DNA from 2 places in the Streptococcus dentasini genome. Region 2 is predicted to be linked to the other one. Evidence: riboswitches for the same ligand, from Rfam matches in the RefSeq annotation. Region 2 holds a riboswitch; the other holds the start of a gene.
The links. A riboswitch is a leader RNA that binds a small molecule or an ion and turns the genes downstream of it on or off. The one in region 2 is predicted to bind FMN.
Positions count from the first base shown of each region.

Region 1: linked by a shared signal. The riboswitch ahead of ACVR1G_RS01820 (ECF transporter S component) and the one ahead of ACVR1G_RS08785 (ECF transporter S component) in region 2 are both predicted to bind FMN.

Region 1 is NZ_JBRUHS010000002.1:70,656-77,695, forward strand. It holds gene ACVR1G_RS01810 (MFS transporter) at 1-469, opposite strand, end outside; gene ACVR1G_RS01815 (phosphatase PAP2 family protein) at 1,204-1,854, opposite strand; gene ACVR1G_RS01820 (ECF transporter S component) at 1,876-2,445, opposite strand; FMN riboswitch at 2,544-2,681, opposite strand; gene ACVR1G_RS01825 (tRNA (cytidine(34)-2'-O)-methyltransferase) at 3,101-3,649, opposite strand; gene trkA (Trk system potassium transporter TrkA) at 4,451-5,803, shown strand; gene ACVR1G_RS01835 (TrkH family potassium uptake protein) at 5,815-7,040, shown strand, end outside.
Region 2 is NZ_JBRUHS010000011.1:56,278-63,317, forward strand. It holds gene ACVR1G_RS08760 (amino acid ABC transporter ATP-binding protein) at 1-83, shown strand, start outside; gene queA (tRNA preQ1(34) S-adenosylmethionine ribosyltransferase-isomerase QueA) at 310-1,338, opposite strand; gene ACVR1G_RS08770 (VIT1/CCC1 transporter family protein) at 1,522-2,016, shown strand; gene nagB (glucosamine-6-phosphate deaminase) at 2,221-2,922, shown strand; gene ACVR1G_RS08780 (pseudouridine synthase) at 2,971-3,687, shown strand; FMN riboswitch at 3,923-4,037, shown strand; gene ACVR1G_RS08785 (ECF transporter S component) at 4,416-5,024, shown strand; gene ACVR1G_RS08790 (creatininase family protein) at 5,017-5,799, shown strand; gene ACVR1G_RS08795 (oxidoreductase) at 6,327-7,040, shown strand, end outside.

The DNA of each region.
Region 1 (7,040 bases), on a different contig from region 2:
AAAAAATAGTTCCGCGCCAGCGCCTGCCCCACCAAAGCTGGATGGTTCGCTGACAAGCCGCTGCCCCCATGCCCTGAGCGACTGACATTACAAGCATGAGCGCCATCATAATGTAAAAATTACGCGTTGTCCCCAAACCTAGATTAAGCACGGCCGAAATAATCAAGCCAGCAGCCAAATAACGAATAGTGTTACTCTTATCACTGAGAGCCCCCATAAAGAGTTTTGAAATGCCATAACCTACGCCAAAACAAGATAAAACGAGCCCAATCTGAGCAGTTGTATAACCGTAGACCTTCATAATATCATTTTGCTCAGTCGTGAATATCAAACGAATAATATAATAGCCAATATAGCCCAAACACAGTGCTGCTAAAACACCAATCTGATGCCAACGATAGCTGCTGGCTACTTTTTCTGCAGGAACTTTTTCTGCAGCATCGGGTGACGGTTGTAAAAATGAAAACATAAGCTGCCTCCTATAAGAGAACTAGGGGCCGATTCGCTTTAATAAAATGTTAGACAGGAAAATAGAGGAGCGGCGCCGTGCGCCAGCACACAAGGAGTGTTCTCTAATGCCCCGAGGAAATTAGGCCCTTGTCCGTTTCATCACAAGAAAGTATCAATCCTTATTCCCTTTACCCACTTTAATCGGGGGCAATTAGAGATTTAGGATTCCACCCTCTAGGATGTATGCGCCCTCATTATAGTGCCTGCCATTGCTTTTTGCAACCGTCTTTAAAAAATTTTAAGCAAACGGAAATATTCTATTTTTTATCAGAGTCAAGCTAGGCTGGAATCGGTTATACTTAAAGTTAATCTCATCGAACTAAGCAAGACTTTAAGAAAATCGAAAATCTGCTAAGGCTGAATTTTTTATGTCAAATCCTATGAGACAGATCCTCACTACCGCCTGAAAAAAGCAGGTTTTTAAATTTTTATAGCGCTAACTAGAATTTTTTAAAAAAAACGAAGCGCTTCTATCGCTTACTGCAGCCGCTATCAGCGGTCTGCTATAGGCAGCTTAGTAACTGAGAGTAAGCCTATCAGATCTGATACTCATCAATAGAAAGACTTATTATCCAGATTCTTAAAGAGTATAATAAGCAAAAACAGTTAAATCATCATGATTAGAGCTGCCTTTTGCTTTCAGATAAAAAAAGACAGGTGCAGGGATTAGAACTGCACCTATCTAAAATTTTATCATTTTTGTTTACTTTTAAAACGCCACTCGAAGCGCACTTCATCATAGAAGGGATATCCCAAACAAAGCACACCATAACCCAAAACAAAGCCAGCGATGACATCCGTAGGATAATGAACTCCCAGATAAATTCGCGATAAGCCAACCAAGAAGATGAGCAAGGCTAACAAGGCTTCTGCCAAGCGACGCTGGTTTCGGGATTGAATGCGCTGGTGGGCAATAATCAAAAGACTGCCCAAGATGAGGATAATCCCCATAGAATGACCGCTTGGGAAAGAGTAACCATCAGCCACCACTAAATGTGACAGACTAGGACGCGGGCGTTGGTAGATATTCTTAAAAAGGGCAATACCTATACCCGCTAAAATCCCATTAAACAGAACCAAGCCAGCTTCTGCATACCACTTTTTCCAGATAAAAATGACTAGTGAAGCAAGAACGAGAAACCCCTGTACTGGCGTATCTCCTAAAACCGTTACCCAGCGAAAGAAAGCTGTTAGCGGGGCTGGTAGATGACCGCGGATAGCCGACTGCAGACTGCGGTCAAACCCTTGCAGCAATCTGGGGTCAAACTTAACAATGTAACCTAAAATAACGAAAATCAGAGCTGCAAAACTAGCTCGAATAAAAAACTTTTGTCTGTTATGCATGATATTATTATAGCATAGCCTCTATAATTTTGCGATGACAGGTTTAATAGCCAAGTAAATCACAAAGAAACTGATGGAAAAAATCGCTCCCTGCAGGATATTAAAGGGGACCACCATACCAAAGAGATAGTTACTCAGGCCTAATGTCGCTCTAATATCAAAATGAGCAAATTTAGCATAAAGAGGAACAGCGTAAATGTAATTAAGCAGGACCATGGCTACCGTCAGAAGCAGGGTTCCAATAACTGAGGCACTTAAATAAGAAGAGAGGGTCTGCTGCTTTTTCCAAATTACAGATAGTGCTAATATAAAAAGGCACAAGGCAATATAATTCATAGGCAGTCCAACTAAGGTCCCGACGCCCCCATTATTTAAAATCAGCTTTAAGAGGGTACGCAGGGTTAAAACCATCAGCGCACTTTTACCATCAAATATGGCTAAAGCTAGGAGAACAGGTAAGATTGAAAAATCAAACTGCAAAAAATCAGCTCCCGGTATCAAGGGAAACTGCAGGTACATTAGGATGAATGAAACTGCAGATAAAACAGCAATGTAGACCAATCGCCGGGTCTTAAGACGGCTTGTTGACATAAAAAATTCCTCCAATTTTTTCAAATTGAAGGAGGCGAAGTATTTCGATAGACAAAAGTTAACCAGCCTAGATCGGCAGCTCTTTTTGTATAGCAAAAACTTGTCTCCTCCCATCCAGACTATACTGTCGGTTGTGGAATTACACCACATCAGCCCTTAGAGGCTCGCGGACTCTTGTTTCCTAACAGAAAACAAACACCGCCGGTCGGGAATCACACCCTGCCCTGAAGACAAATTAAGTATATAAAAATTCCTGTTAGAGTGCAAGCCCTTAGTTTTGCTAGTTATAATATAGAGCTTTATTCGATTTAATTTTTAAATCTTGCCATACTTTTTTATGAATATGCTACTAGGCAAATTGAGCTTTCTCAAATTTTAAAGCAGTTCCATCTCTTATCATCCCTACCTTTTGCAATAATTATCTTAACACAAAAAAGCTGGGCAAAGGTACGTCCAGTATCCCTGAATAAACTTCTGGCCCAGTGGTTGTCAGTGGAGTCTGGGACAAAAGTCCAGACTCAATCAGGAAATAAAGTTTGCAAAGTAAGTATCAAAAACGGGCTGGGGAGAGACCGTTTCAGGTTACCACTTTAAAATTAGGGAGTGATGAGAATCAAAATTTTCAATTTTTGGGTTGATCCCACTCCCTCTTTAGCTATTTTAGTTTATCTGTTTCATACCTATGGACTAATTCTAAGCCAGAAAAATGTTGTTGGCGAAGTGCCTCATAAACAATCATACAGACGGTGTTAGAAAGGTTGAGACTGCGAACATGTTCATCATTCATCGGAATGCGAATAGCCTGCTCAGGGTGATGACGCATGAATGCCTCAGGCAAGCCCTTATCCTCACGGCCAAATAGAAAATAGTGCTGCTTGTTATCATTGTAGGAAAGATCCGAATAGGTCTTCTGAGCAAACTTCGAGACCAGATGAAGGCTGCCCTGACACTGCGCTGCAAACTCCTCTAAACTGTCATAAAAACGAATGTCCAATTTATCCCAATAATCCAAGCCTGCTCGCTTCATCTTGCGATCGTCAATAGGAAATCCCATAGGACGAATAATATGCAGGGGGCTGTTGGTAGCTGCGCAGGTCCGAGCGATATTTCCTGTATTTGCTGGGATCTGGGGTTCGAAAAGAACGATATGATTGCGCCCCTTCGTTTCCTGATAAGTTTCTTGAATAAATGGTTCTACTGCCATATTAACCTCTTTACTACAAAAAAATAACCACGCTGCTCGGAGTCAAGCTCAGCAAGCAACATGGTTGGTGGTGGCTCATTAACTTAAATCATAACAGGTTTGATTTAAACTAACGAATCCTTACGACTAGTATAACACTATTAGCAAAGTTGTCAACAGGTTTAGCGGAAAAGTATATGTCTTATTTTTGAGAAACCTCTGAAAATCCAATAATATCAATGAAAAAGCAACAAAATATTTTTTCTGAAACTTATCACAAAAAAGTCGGAAACAAGGCTTCTTTGCTTCTATCGGTAGTATAAATGTCCGCCTACTGGTGGTAGTTTTTGATTTCTTTGACCTCTTTTTTAAAGGGTGAGCAGCCGCTTCTCCTTCTGTTTAAGTTCCGTTTGCTGCATTACCAAATCGCCAAACGATTCTTGCACCTGATGAACTTTTGTATTTAATTTCTTCAATTCCTCATCAGCAGCAACCAACTGTCAAACAATGTAAGGATTTGCATCTTTTTACAGATTTGACGCCAGATTTTTAAACTTTGTGTTTAGTTGGTATTATTTTGCAAAAAAAGGGTGCATTTTAGGAAAAAAAAGAGTATGATAGTATACTAGTTTAAAGCGTTTTTCGCTAAGTTTCTAACCGAACCTAGAGTTAAAAAGCACAAGAAAAAACACCTTTGTTTAAGGCTTAGCTTTTGCAGATATGATTGCCTTGAAATACGGACTTTTCTTGAGTCTATACTAGTGTCAATCACCCTTTTTCTTAGCTTTGATGCTCTTTGTATCTTGTAAAAAAGGAAAAATCATGAAAGTTATTGTTGTCGGCGGAGGTAAAGTTGGTACCGCCCTTTGTCGCTCATTAGTTGAAGAAAAACACGATGTTACTCTCATTGAGGAAAAAGAAGAGGTCCTTAATCGTGTCAGCAGACGGCTTGATATTATGGGAATTGTCGGAAACGGCGCTAATTTTAAAATTTTAGAGCAAGCCGATGTGCAACACTGTGATATCTTTGTAGCCATTACCAATCAGGATGAGGTAAACATGATTTCAGCCGTTTTAGCCAAGAAAATGGGAGCTAAAGAGACCATCGTCCGCGTGCGTAATCCTGAGTATTCCAACACCTACTTCAAGGATCATAATTTCCTCGGATTTTCTATGGTGGTCAATCCTGAACTGCTAGCTGCCCGTTATATCGCTAACAGTGTAGATTTCCCAGGCGCCCTCTCTGTCGAGCATTTTGTCAACGGACGAGTTATGCTGATGGAGTTTAAAATCACTGAAGGCAGCCGCTTGTGCAACCTCTCTTTGGATCAATTTCGGCACAAGTTCGGCAATATTTTAGTCTGTGCTATCAAACGCGGTGATGAGATTATTATCCCTGATGGTGATGATACCCTATTAACTGGCGATAAAATTTTTGTAACAGGTGATCGTGTTGAGATGATCCTCTTCCATAACTTTGTCAAAAATAAAGTTATCCGCAATATGATGATTATTGGAGCCGGTCGTATTACTTACTATCTCCTCAATATCTTGCGCAATACTAAAATGAAACTCAAAGTGATTGAAATCACCGAAAACCGCAGCCAATTCTTTAGTCAGGAATTTCCTGATGTTCCTATTGTCTTAGGTGATGGTACGGCTAAAAATACTTTGGTCGAGGAAGGTGTTGAAAACTACGATGCTGTAGCAACCTTGACTGGGGTTGATGAGGAAAATATTATTTCTTCCATGTTCCTCAACACTCTAGGAATCGGGAAAAATATTACCAAAGTCAACCGAACCAGTCTGCTGGAAATCATTGATACCGATGGGTTCTCCAGTATTGTTACTCCTAAATCTATTGCCGTTGACAGTATGATGCACTTTATCCGCGGTCGCGTTAATGCGCAAGAATCGTCAACTCTTGATGCTGTTCACCATATTGCCAATGGTCATATTGAAACCTTGCAGTTTGAAATTCGGGAAAAAAATAAAATCGCTGGCAAACAGCTGGCTGATGTTCAGCTGAAGAAGGGGGTACTAGTGGCTGCTATTATCCGTAACAACAAGCCTATATTCCCAACGGGACAGGATACTTACGAAGTCGGTGATAAGATTATTGTCGTGACCTTGTTGCCCAATATCACTCACATCTATGATTTATTAACGAAGTGAGGTAACTTAGCATGAATCGTTCTATGATCCGTTATCTCTTAGCAAAATTGCTGCTTATTGAGGCTGGCTTGCTCCTTGTCCCTTTAATAGTTGCTTCTATCTATCATGAAGATACACGCGTCTTCGTCAGTATCCTAGCAACCATGGGAATTCTCGGTTTTTTGGGCCTGACTGGCAGCCTTTTCAAGCCTAAAAACTACCGTATCTACACTAAAGAAGGACTTTTAATTGTTGCTCTCTGCTGGATTCTCTGGTCCTTCTTTGGAGCCTTGCCTTTTGTCTTTTCCGGACAGATCCCAAGTATTATTGATGCCTTCTTTGAAATCAGTTCAGGATTCACAACGACTGGGGCCACTATCCTGCCTGATGTTAGTGTCCTTTCGCATTCCCTCCTCTTTTGGCGGAGTTTTACTCACCTAATCGGTGGTATGGGAGTGCTGGTTTTCGCCTTAGCTATTATAGAAAATTCAAAAAATGCCCACCTTGAAGTTATGCGGGCTGAAGTTCCAGGGCCAGTTTTTGGTAAAGTCGTTTCTAAGCTAAAAAATACAGCGCAAATTCTCTATATTATCTATCTGGCCATGTTTCTCATATTCGCCATCATTCTCTGGATGGCTGGTATGCCTCTCTATGACAGCCTTGTCACTGCAATGGGCGGAGCAGGAACAGGCGGTTTTGCGGTTTATAATGACAGTATGGCTCATTATCACAGCAGCTTAATTACCCTTATTGTTTCAATCGGGACCTTAATTTTTGGCGTTAACTTTAATCTCTACTACTTTTTGCTTATTAGAAAATTCAAGATGTTCTTCAGGGATGAAGAACTAAGAACTTACTTGGGCATTGTCGCTCTTGCTACGGGCTTAATTTTCTTCAATACCTTTAGTTTGTATGATTCATGGGCTAAGGGACTAGAGTACTCCTTCTTTGAAGTGGCAAATGTTATGACCACAACAGGTTTTGGAATTACTGACCTGACCAAGTGGCCGCTGTTTTCACAGACAATTCTATTGATTTTGATGTTTATTGGAGGTTCTGCCGGTTCTACAGCAGGCGGTTTTAAGGTTATGCGTTCGCTTATCCTTGCCAAAATGTCAAAAAATCAAATTCTCAAGACGCTCTATCCTAATCGCGTCATGTCCCTTCATATCAATCGAGCACCCTTGGACAAATCAACTCAACACAGTATTTTAAAATACTTGGCTGTTTATTTAATGATTTTCCTAGGCTTGATCCT
Region 2 (7,040 bases):
CTGCACCGAAGGAGGAGCGGACACGCCGCTTTTTGGCACGCATTCTATCAGACGATGCTTATGCTGTTGATTATATTATCTAGTCAAAATTACGGCTTATAGACGGAAGTCATTTAAAATAAATCCAGTTCTATTAGTTCTATTTCTGGGTGGCCTAAACAACTAAAGCACTGGGTTCTCGTTTATCACCGAACTTGGCGCCCTTGATAACAACGATAAAAAAAGAAAGAGTCACAGATCGACCACTTAAAACCATCGTTAGCACTTTTAGGTAACGATAGAAGAGAGGTGGAATCTGCGGCTCTTTTACTATTTAACAAACATGGCATCGCCGAAACTAAAGAAGCGGTAGCCTTCCTCAATGGCATGCTGGTAGGCATCGAGGACAAATTTACGACCGGCGAAAGCAGACACCAGCATGACAAGTGTTGATTTGGGGAGGTGAAAATTAGTAGAGAAAGCGTCAACGATTTTGAATTGGTAGCCGGGTTTGATAAAAATATTGGTCCAGCCAGAGTCAGCTTGAATAGTGCCCCCAAATTTATTCCCAATGGTTTCCAAGGTACGGATGGATGTAGTGCCCACGGCAACGATACGTTTACCTGCTGCTTTTACCTCACGTAAGGTTTGTGCTGCATCATCGGATAGACTGTAAAATTCTGAGTGCATATCATGCTCTTCGATATTGTCAACGGCAACAGGCCTAAATGTCCCCAGTCCAACATGCAGTGTTAGATAAACAAGTTTTACACCTTTATTCTCAATCTTCTGGAGGAGCTCCTTGGTGAAATGCAGACCAGCAGTAGGTGCAGCAGCAGAACCGTTCTCTTTAGCATAGACAGTTTGGTAGCGCTCCTTGTCTCCTAATTTTTCGTGGATATAGGGTGGTAGGGGCATCTCGCCCAAACTTTCCAAAACTTCAAGGAAGATACCTTGGTAGTGGAATTCGGCGATACGCCCGCCGTGCTCTAATTCCTCACGAATGGTTGCTGTGAGACGACCGTCGCCAAAACTAACCTTGGTTCCTACCTTTAGTCGCTTGGCTGGTTTAGCAAGGACTTCCCACTGATCACCTTGAGTATTTTTGAGCAAAAGAAACTCTACATGCCCGTGGGTTTCTGATTTTTCACCATAGAGCCGGGCTGGAAGAACACGTGTGTTGTTCATAACCAGCGCATCACCAGGATCTAGCTCATCTAAGATGTGGTCAAAGCGAGTATCTGTCATCATATGTGTTTGTCGGTCAATGACTAGTAGTTTTGAGCTGTCGCGTTTTTCCAAGGGGGTCTGAGCAATGAGTTCTTCAGGTAAAGTAAAATCAAAATCATCTGTGTGCATGGCTTATCTTCTTTCTGTTAATTATCAGCTTTCCTATTATATCATGAGAGAGGATTTAGGGCACCTTTATTTTTGTCTTCAATATCTGACTCCCTTTAACCCTTAATTGTAATGATTATTAATAAGTGCTATAATAAGGATAGTAATTAGAATAGTTATAAATAAGGAATTAGGGTGCTGATTATGCTGAATTTACGACATTATGCCAAGTCCATTGTTTATGGAGGTCTGGATGGGATTGTGACTACCTTTGCAGTTGTAGCAGGTGCTGTTGGTGGTCGTCTTGGAACGATGGCTATTGTGATTATGGGTTTTTCCAATTTGTTAGCAGATGGCTTTTCCATGGCGGTTGGTGATTACTTAAGTTCAACGACTGAAACACAGACCGACAGTAAGCAAGCTCTTAAAAATGCTCTTGCGACCTTTTTATCTTTCAATATTTTTGGCCTCTTTCCTTTAGTTTCTTATCTCCTCGTCAATCGTTTGAGTGTCTTTAGAGGCTATACTTTCTGGGTAGCCTGCCTACTGGTCACGGTCGCTCTGATTCTGTTGGGTCTTGTTAAGGGAAGTATTACAAACCAAGGATGGTATAAAGAAGTATTTAGGACGGTTGCGGTTGGTCTTGTGGCAACCTTGGTTGCCTATTATATTGGTTATCTCTTGGGTGGTTTGGTTTAGGAGAGCTAGTTGTAAGAGAGGCACTAAGCAGCTGGCTAAGGGATTTGCTTTAATCGCACTGGAAGGGACTTATTGGTTGCAATTGATAGTTTGGTATAGTTGACAGGATAATTTTTAATCACCTTCGGAGGGTGGTTTTATTTTATTTCTGACCCTTGACAAAAATTGGTATAGACCATATACTAATAGTAAGGAGGGATAGCGATGAATATTAAGATAGTTGCTTCACAGGAAGATGGCGCTCAATATGCCTTAGGCTTGGTAAAAGAAAAATTAGCACAAGGTGCCAGAGTCTTGGGCCTAGCGACAGGGAGTTCACCAGAGGCTTTCTACAAAGCGTTAGCTGCCAGTGACCTTGACCTATCACAGGTGACCTCTATTAATTTGGATGAGTATGTTGGTCTGGCCCCTGAGGATCCGAGATCCTATCATTATTTTATGAAAGATCAACTCTTTGATCACAAGAATGTAAAAGAGCATTTTCTGCCAGATGGCCAAGCGGAAAATTTGGAAGCGGCAGCGGCGGATTATGAGGACTTGATCGCTGATCATGGTATTGATATACAGATTTTAGGTATCGGTCGCAATGGACACATTGGTTTTAATGAACCAGGAACACCATTTAACAGTAGGACACATGTGGTTGATTTAACACCAAGTACGATTGAGGCTAATAGTCGATTTTTTGCAAGGCCAGAGGATGTGCCAACTCAGGCGGTCTCAATGGGAATTGCTTCTATCATGTCAGCTAAGAGCATTATTCTTTTTGCCTATAGTCAAGATAAAGCGGAGGCAGTCTCGCAGATGATCAATGGGCCAGTGACTGAAGCCTTACCAGCCAGCGTTCTACAGGAACATCCGGATGTTACCGTCATTTTGGATCAAGAAGCTGCCTGTAAGTTATGAGACAAAAGTAAGGAGCTGCCTAAGCTCCTTTTGTGTTACAATGAATGTATGCGATTAGATAAACTATTAGGTCAGGCGGGTTTTGGCTCTAGAAATCACGTTAAGAAATTGATTCGCAGTCTACAGGTGCGTGTGGATGGCCAGCTAGCGCGTTCTGACAGCCTCAATGTCGATCCCAGCCTGCAGACCATTACAGTGTCAGGTCAACAGCTCAGTCATTCTCAAGACACTTATTATATTCTCAATAAACCCAGGGGTGTGGTGTCAGCGGTAAAAGATACCCAGTACCAGACGGTCATTGATTTAATTACTCCTGGTGACCGTAAGGAAGGTCTCTACCCCGTTGGCCGTTTGGATCGCGACACGGAAGGGCTGGTTCTTATCACCAACAATGGTCCCCTAGGATTTCGTCTGCTCCATCCCAAGCACCACGTGGACAAAACCTATTATGTGGAGGTTAACGACCAGCTTTTTTCTGATGCGCCTGCTTTTTTTGACAAGGGCATCGCTTTTTTAGAGGGTAGAGTTTGTAAGCCAGCTAAACTACAAATTATCAGCTCTAGTTCAGAGCTCAGCAGAGCTTATATTACCATTTCGGAAGGTAAGTTTCATCAGGTCAAGAAAATGTTCCTAGCCTATGGTGTTAAAGTTACCTATCTCAGTCGTATTTTCTTTGGTCCTTTTGAGCTGGGAGATCTACCTGTGGGTTCTTATCGGAAACCAACAGTTGCTGAAAAAGGGTTATTAAAACGATACTTGGATTAAAAGAGGGAGAGAGGAGGTAGCTGGATATTAAACCGTGGTAACAGGTGTATCACAGTCTTGCATCTCAGAGTCTTTCTAATTATTGTTGTGTTGATGACAATTATATCTCTCTGGGGAATTTGCATATCCTCAACTAGCTAACTTCATTTTGGAATTTTCAAATTCTTCAAAAAACCAGCCTACACTCTCAAATCAGTTGACAGACTAATACACCTGTGTTAGAATGGCGGCGTTAATAATTCTTCGGGGTCAGGTGAGAGTCCTAACCGGCGGTATAGTCCGCGAGCCATAAGGCATGAACTGGTGTAATTCCAGTACCGACAGTATAGTCTGGATGAGAGAAGAATTTAGCTGAAAGACCTCCTTAGTACTTGGAAACAGTTAAAAGGAGTTTATTTGCTAAGTCTCAAAAAAACCTCGCATTTCATTTTGAAGTGCGCTTTTTTTATCATATAGCTATTTCAATCTAAGCAGTCCCAGTGTTAGTCGGCCAGCCTTGTTTTCGCATCAGTGAAGCAGTTTTCAATGTAAGCTCAACAGTGCTAGCGATACTTTGAGAATTAAGCAATGGCAGATTCTTTGGAGATAGTTTCACCTATTTTTGAGTGACGAAAGAGTCTTTTGATTATTGCCTTGGGTAGAATGATGGTATTTTTACTGGATGGATGAAAAAGGGTTTCTCATAAAATTTTCCCATGATTGTTGACGCATCTAGAAAGGAGGATTTTATGAAAAATCCGAAAATAAAATATGTCACCTACACGGCCATGTTTGCAGCTATCGCAGGCGTCCTGATGTCTCTTGAAATTTCGGTTCCCTTCATGCCTGTCTTCTACAAGGTTGACTTTTCAGATGTTCCTACGATCATTGCAACCTTTCTTTTAGGCCCTACGTCAGGTTTGATTATCGAGGTTCTAAAGATTCTGATCAAACTTTTTACCGTCGGTAGCAATAGCATGTATATCGGTGAGTTCGCCAATTTAATTTCGGCTGTCTTCTTTGTCTATCCTCTGGGCTTGATTTTTAAAAAGAAAGGTAAGACTTTAAAAGCAGCAGTTTTAGCTCTCTTGGCAACGATTGTGATCAAGACCCTGTCTGCTACAGCTATCAATCTCTTTGTTAGCCTGCCCTTGTATGCCAAAGCTGTAGGAATTGATTTGGAAAGTTTAGCCAAGTCTTTTGGTTCTATTAACCCAGCCATTTCCAACTTGACTAGCTTTATTCTTTTGGCGACGGTTCCCTTCAACATAGTCAAGGTTAGCTTGAACGGAGCAATTGCTTACCTTTTATACAAACGCTTTATCTATAAGATAAGTAAAGGAGATAAAAATGGCTAGATATTATCGTGAATTAACAAGGCTTGATATGGAGGTGCTTAATAAAGAAGAGACAATTGTTATGATTCCTCTTGGAGCCATTGAACAGCACGGCAATCATGCCCCACTGGGGACAGATGATTTGATTGCTGAGAAAATGGCTAATTTGATTCTACAGGAAGTCAACCAGATTGACGAGAATTTTCCGCTCTTGATCCTTCCCAATATTTCTATTGGTTTGAGCACCGAGCATGCCAATTTCTGTGGCAGCCTTACCTTTTCGACAGAGACCTACTACCATATGCTGAAAGAAATCATAGAGTCTCTCTACCACCACGGATTTAGAAAAATAGCCCTCCTCTCTTGTCATGGCGGAAATACCCCCATTGCTAATCTTCTCAGTCGAGAACTGCGCCATTCACATGATTTGGATATTTTTATTTTTAATTTTGGGGCATTTGATGATCCGCGCGTACAAGCGACAATTTCCGAAGGAAATACCTTCGATTTTCACGGTGGAGAGATGGAGACATCTATGGTCATGGCTATAGATGAAGACTTGGTTAAACTTGATAGAGTGCTTGCAGGACAAGCTACGGGGTACGTCTTTGATAGTAAGCTAAAGGAGTGCAACATCAATTTGAACTGGATCGCTGAAGATTTTATAGATAAGGACGGTAATCCAATTGGTATCGGTGGAGATCCTTCTGGTGCAAGTCCAGAAAAAGGGCAGATTATTTTTGCTGTCAATATTGAAAAAATGGTTGAGGGATTAAAATATATAGCTGGTTATTGAGGGGAGCATCTAAATTATTTACCCCTTCTAAGTTTATAGACTTCTCTCTTTCAATAGACTTGTTCAGTAACCAAAAGATACATTAAACTCATAAAAACATATACAAGAAAACTCCAAGGTTTGACTCATAAAATTTCTTCAGGTAAATGCTTTTGTTCAAGGCGATTTTACTGAAAATTTTATGAGTTCTTTTAATTGTACTGTACTTATATTGTAAATTCTAGAACTAGATTAAATTAGGTTATGGTTTATCCTAGTATCATATTTGTTATTGATGTTAGTAAACCCGAACACCCTTTGTTTTCTACCCATTACTATGATAGTACAGGGATTAGATTTAAGTCTGATAGCAGGAAGGGTTAATAATTGAGCTGTATCAAATTTGATAATTATTTATCTCCTCACAAAGTGTCCTTGTTTTGGGTCCTTTCTCCACTCTTTTTGGCATTAATTGTCATTAGAATGTCGTTCATTGTTCTATACAAAAAGTGAACAATTGATTTATAATTTTGTGGAAGGAGAAAAAGATGCGAAAGGTAATTTTATTAACAGGTGCTTCTTCGGGAATCGGCTACCTAGCAGCACAAGGTCTGGCAAGAGCGGGACATAGGGTTTATGGTGGCGCCAGACGCTTGGAAAAATTGGAAGAGTTAAAGCAAGATGGTGTCCGGCCGCTTTATCTTGATCTTACCAATGAACAAACCATTAAACAGGCCCTTGCAGTGGTTATTCAAGCAGAAGGCAGGCTTGATGTCTTGATTAACAATGCTGGCTATGCTGCTTTTGGTGCGGTTGAAGATGTTGCTCTTGAGGAAGTTAGAAAGCAATTTGAAGTCAATCTTTTTGGTCTGGCTTGTTTAACTCAGGAAGCTCTTCCTTATATGCGAGCTCAGAAATCGGGGCGCATTATCAATATCTCTTCAATAGGTGGCCGCATCACTACCATTATGGGTTCTTGGTATCATGCCTCTAAGTATGCCCTTGAAGCCTTATCCGATGGCCTTCGTATGGAAACAAAAGCATTTGGAATTGAGACGGTGATTATTGAGCCAGCCAGTATTAAAACACCTTGGAGCCAGATTGCTGTAGAAAATCTAAGAATCTCTGCAGTTGGAGGGGCCTATGAAAAGATGGCCAAAAAGGTCTCCCAAAGTATTGCAAGAATGTATGCAGGCCGATTGGTTTCTGAGCCTGACCTTGTAGCAAGAAGGATTGTCAAAATTGTCAATGCCAAACGAGTT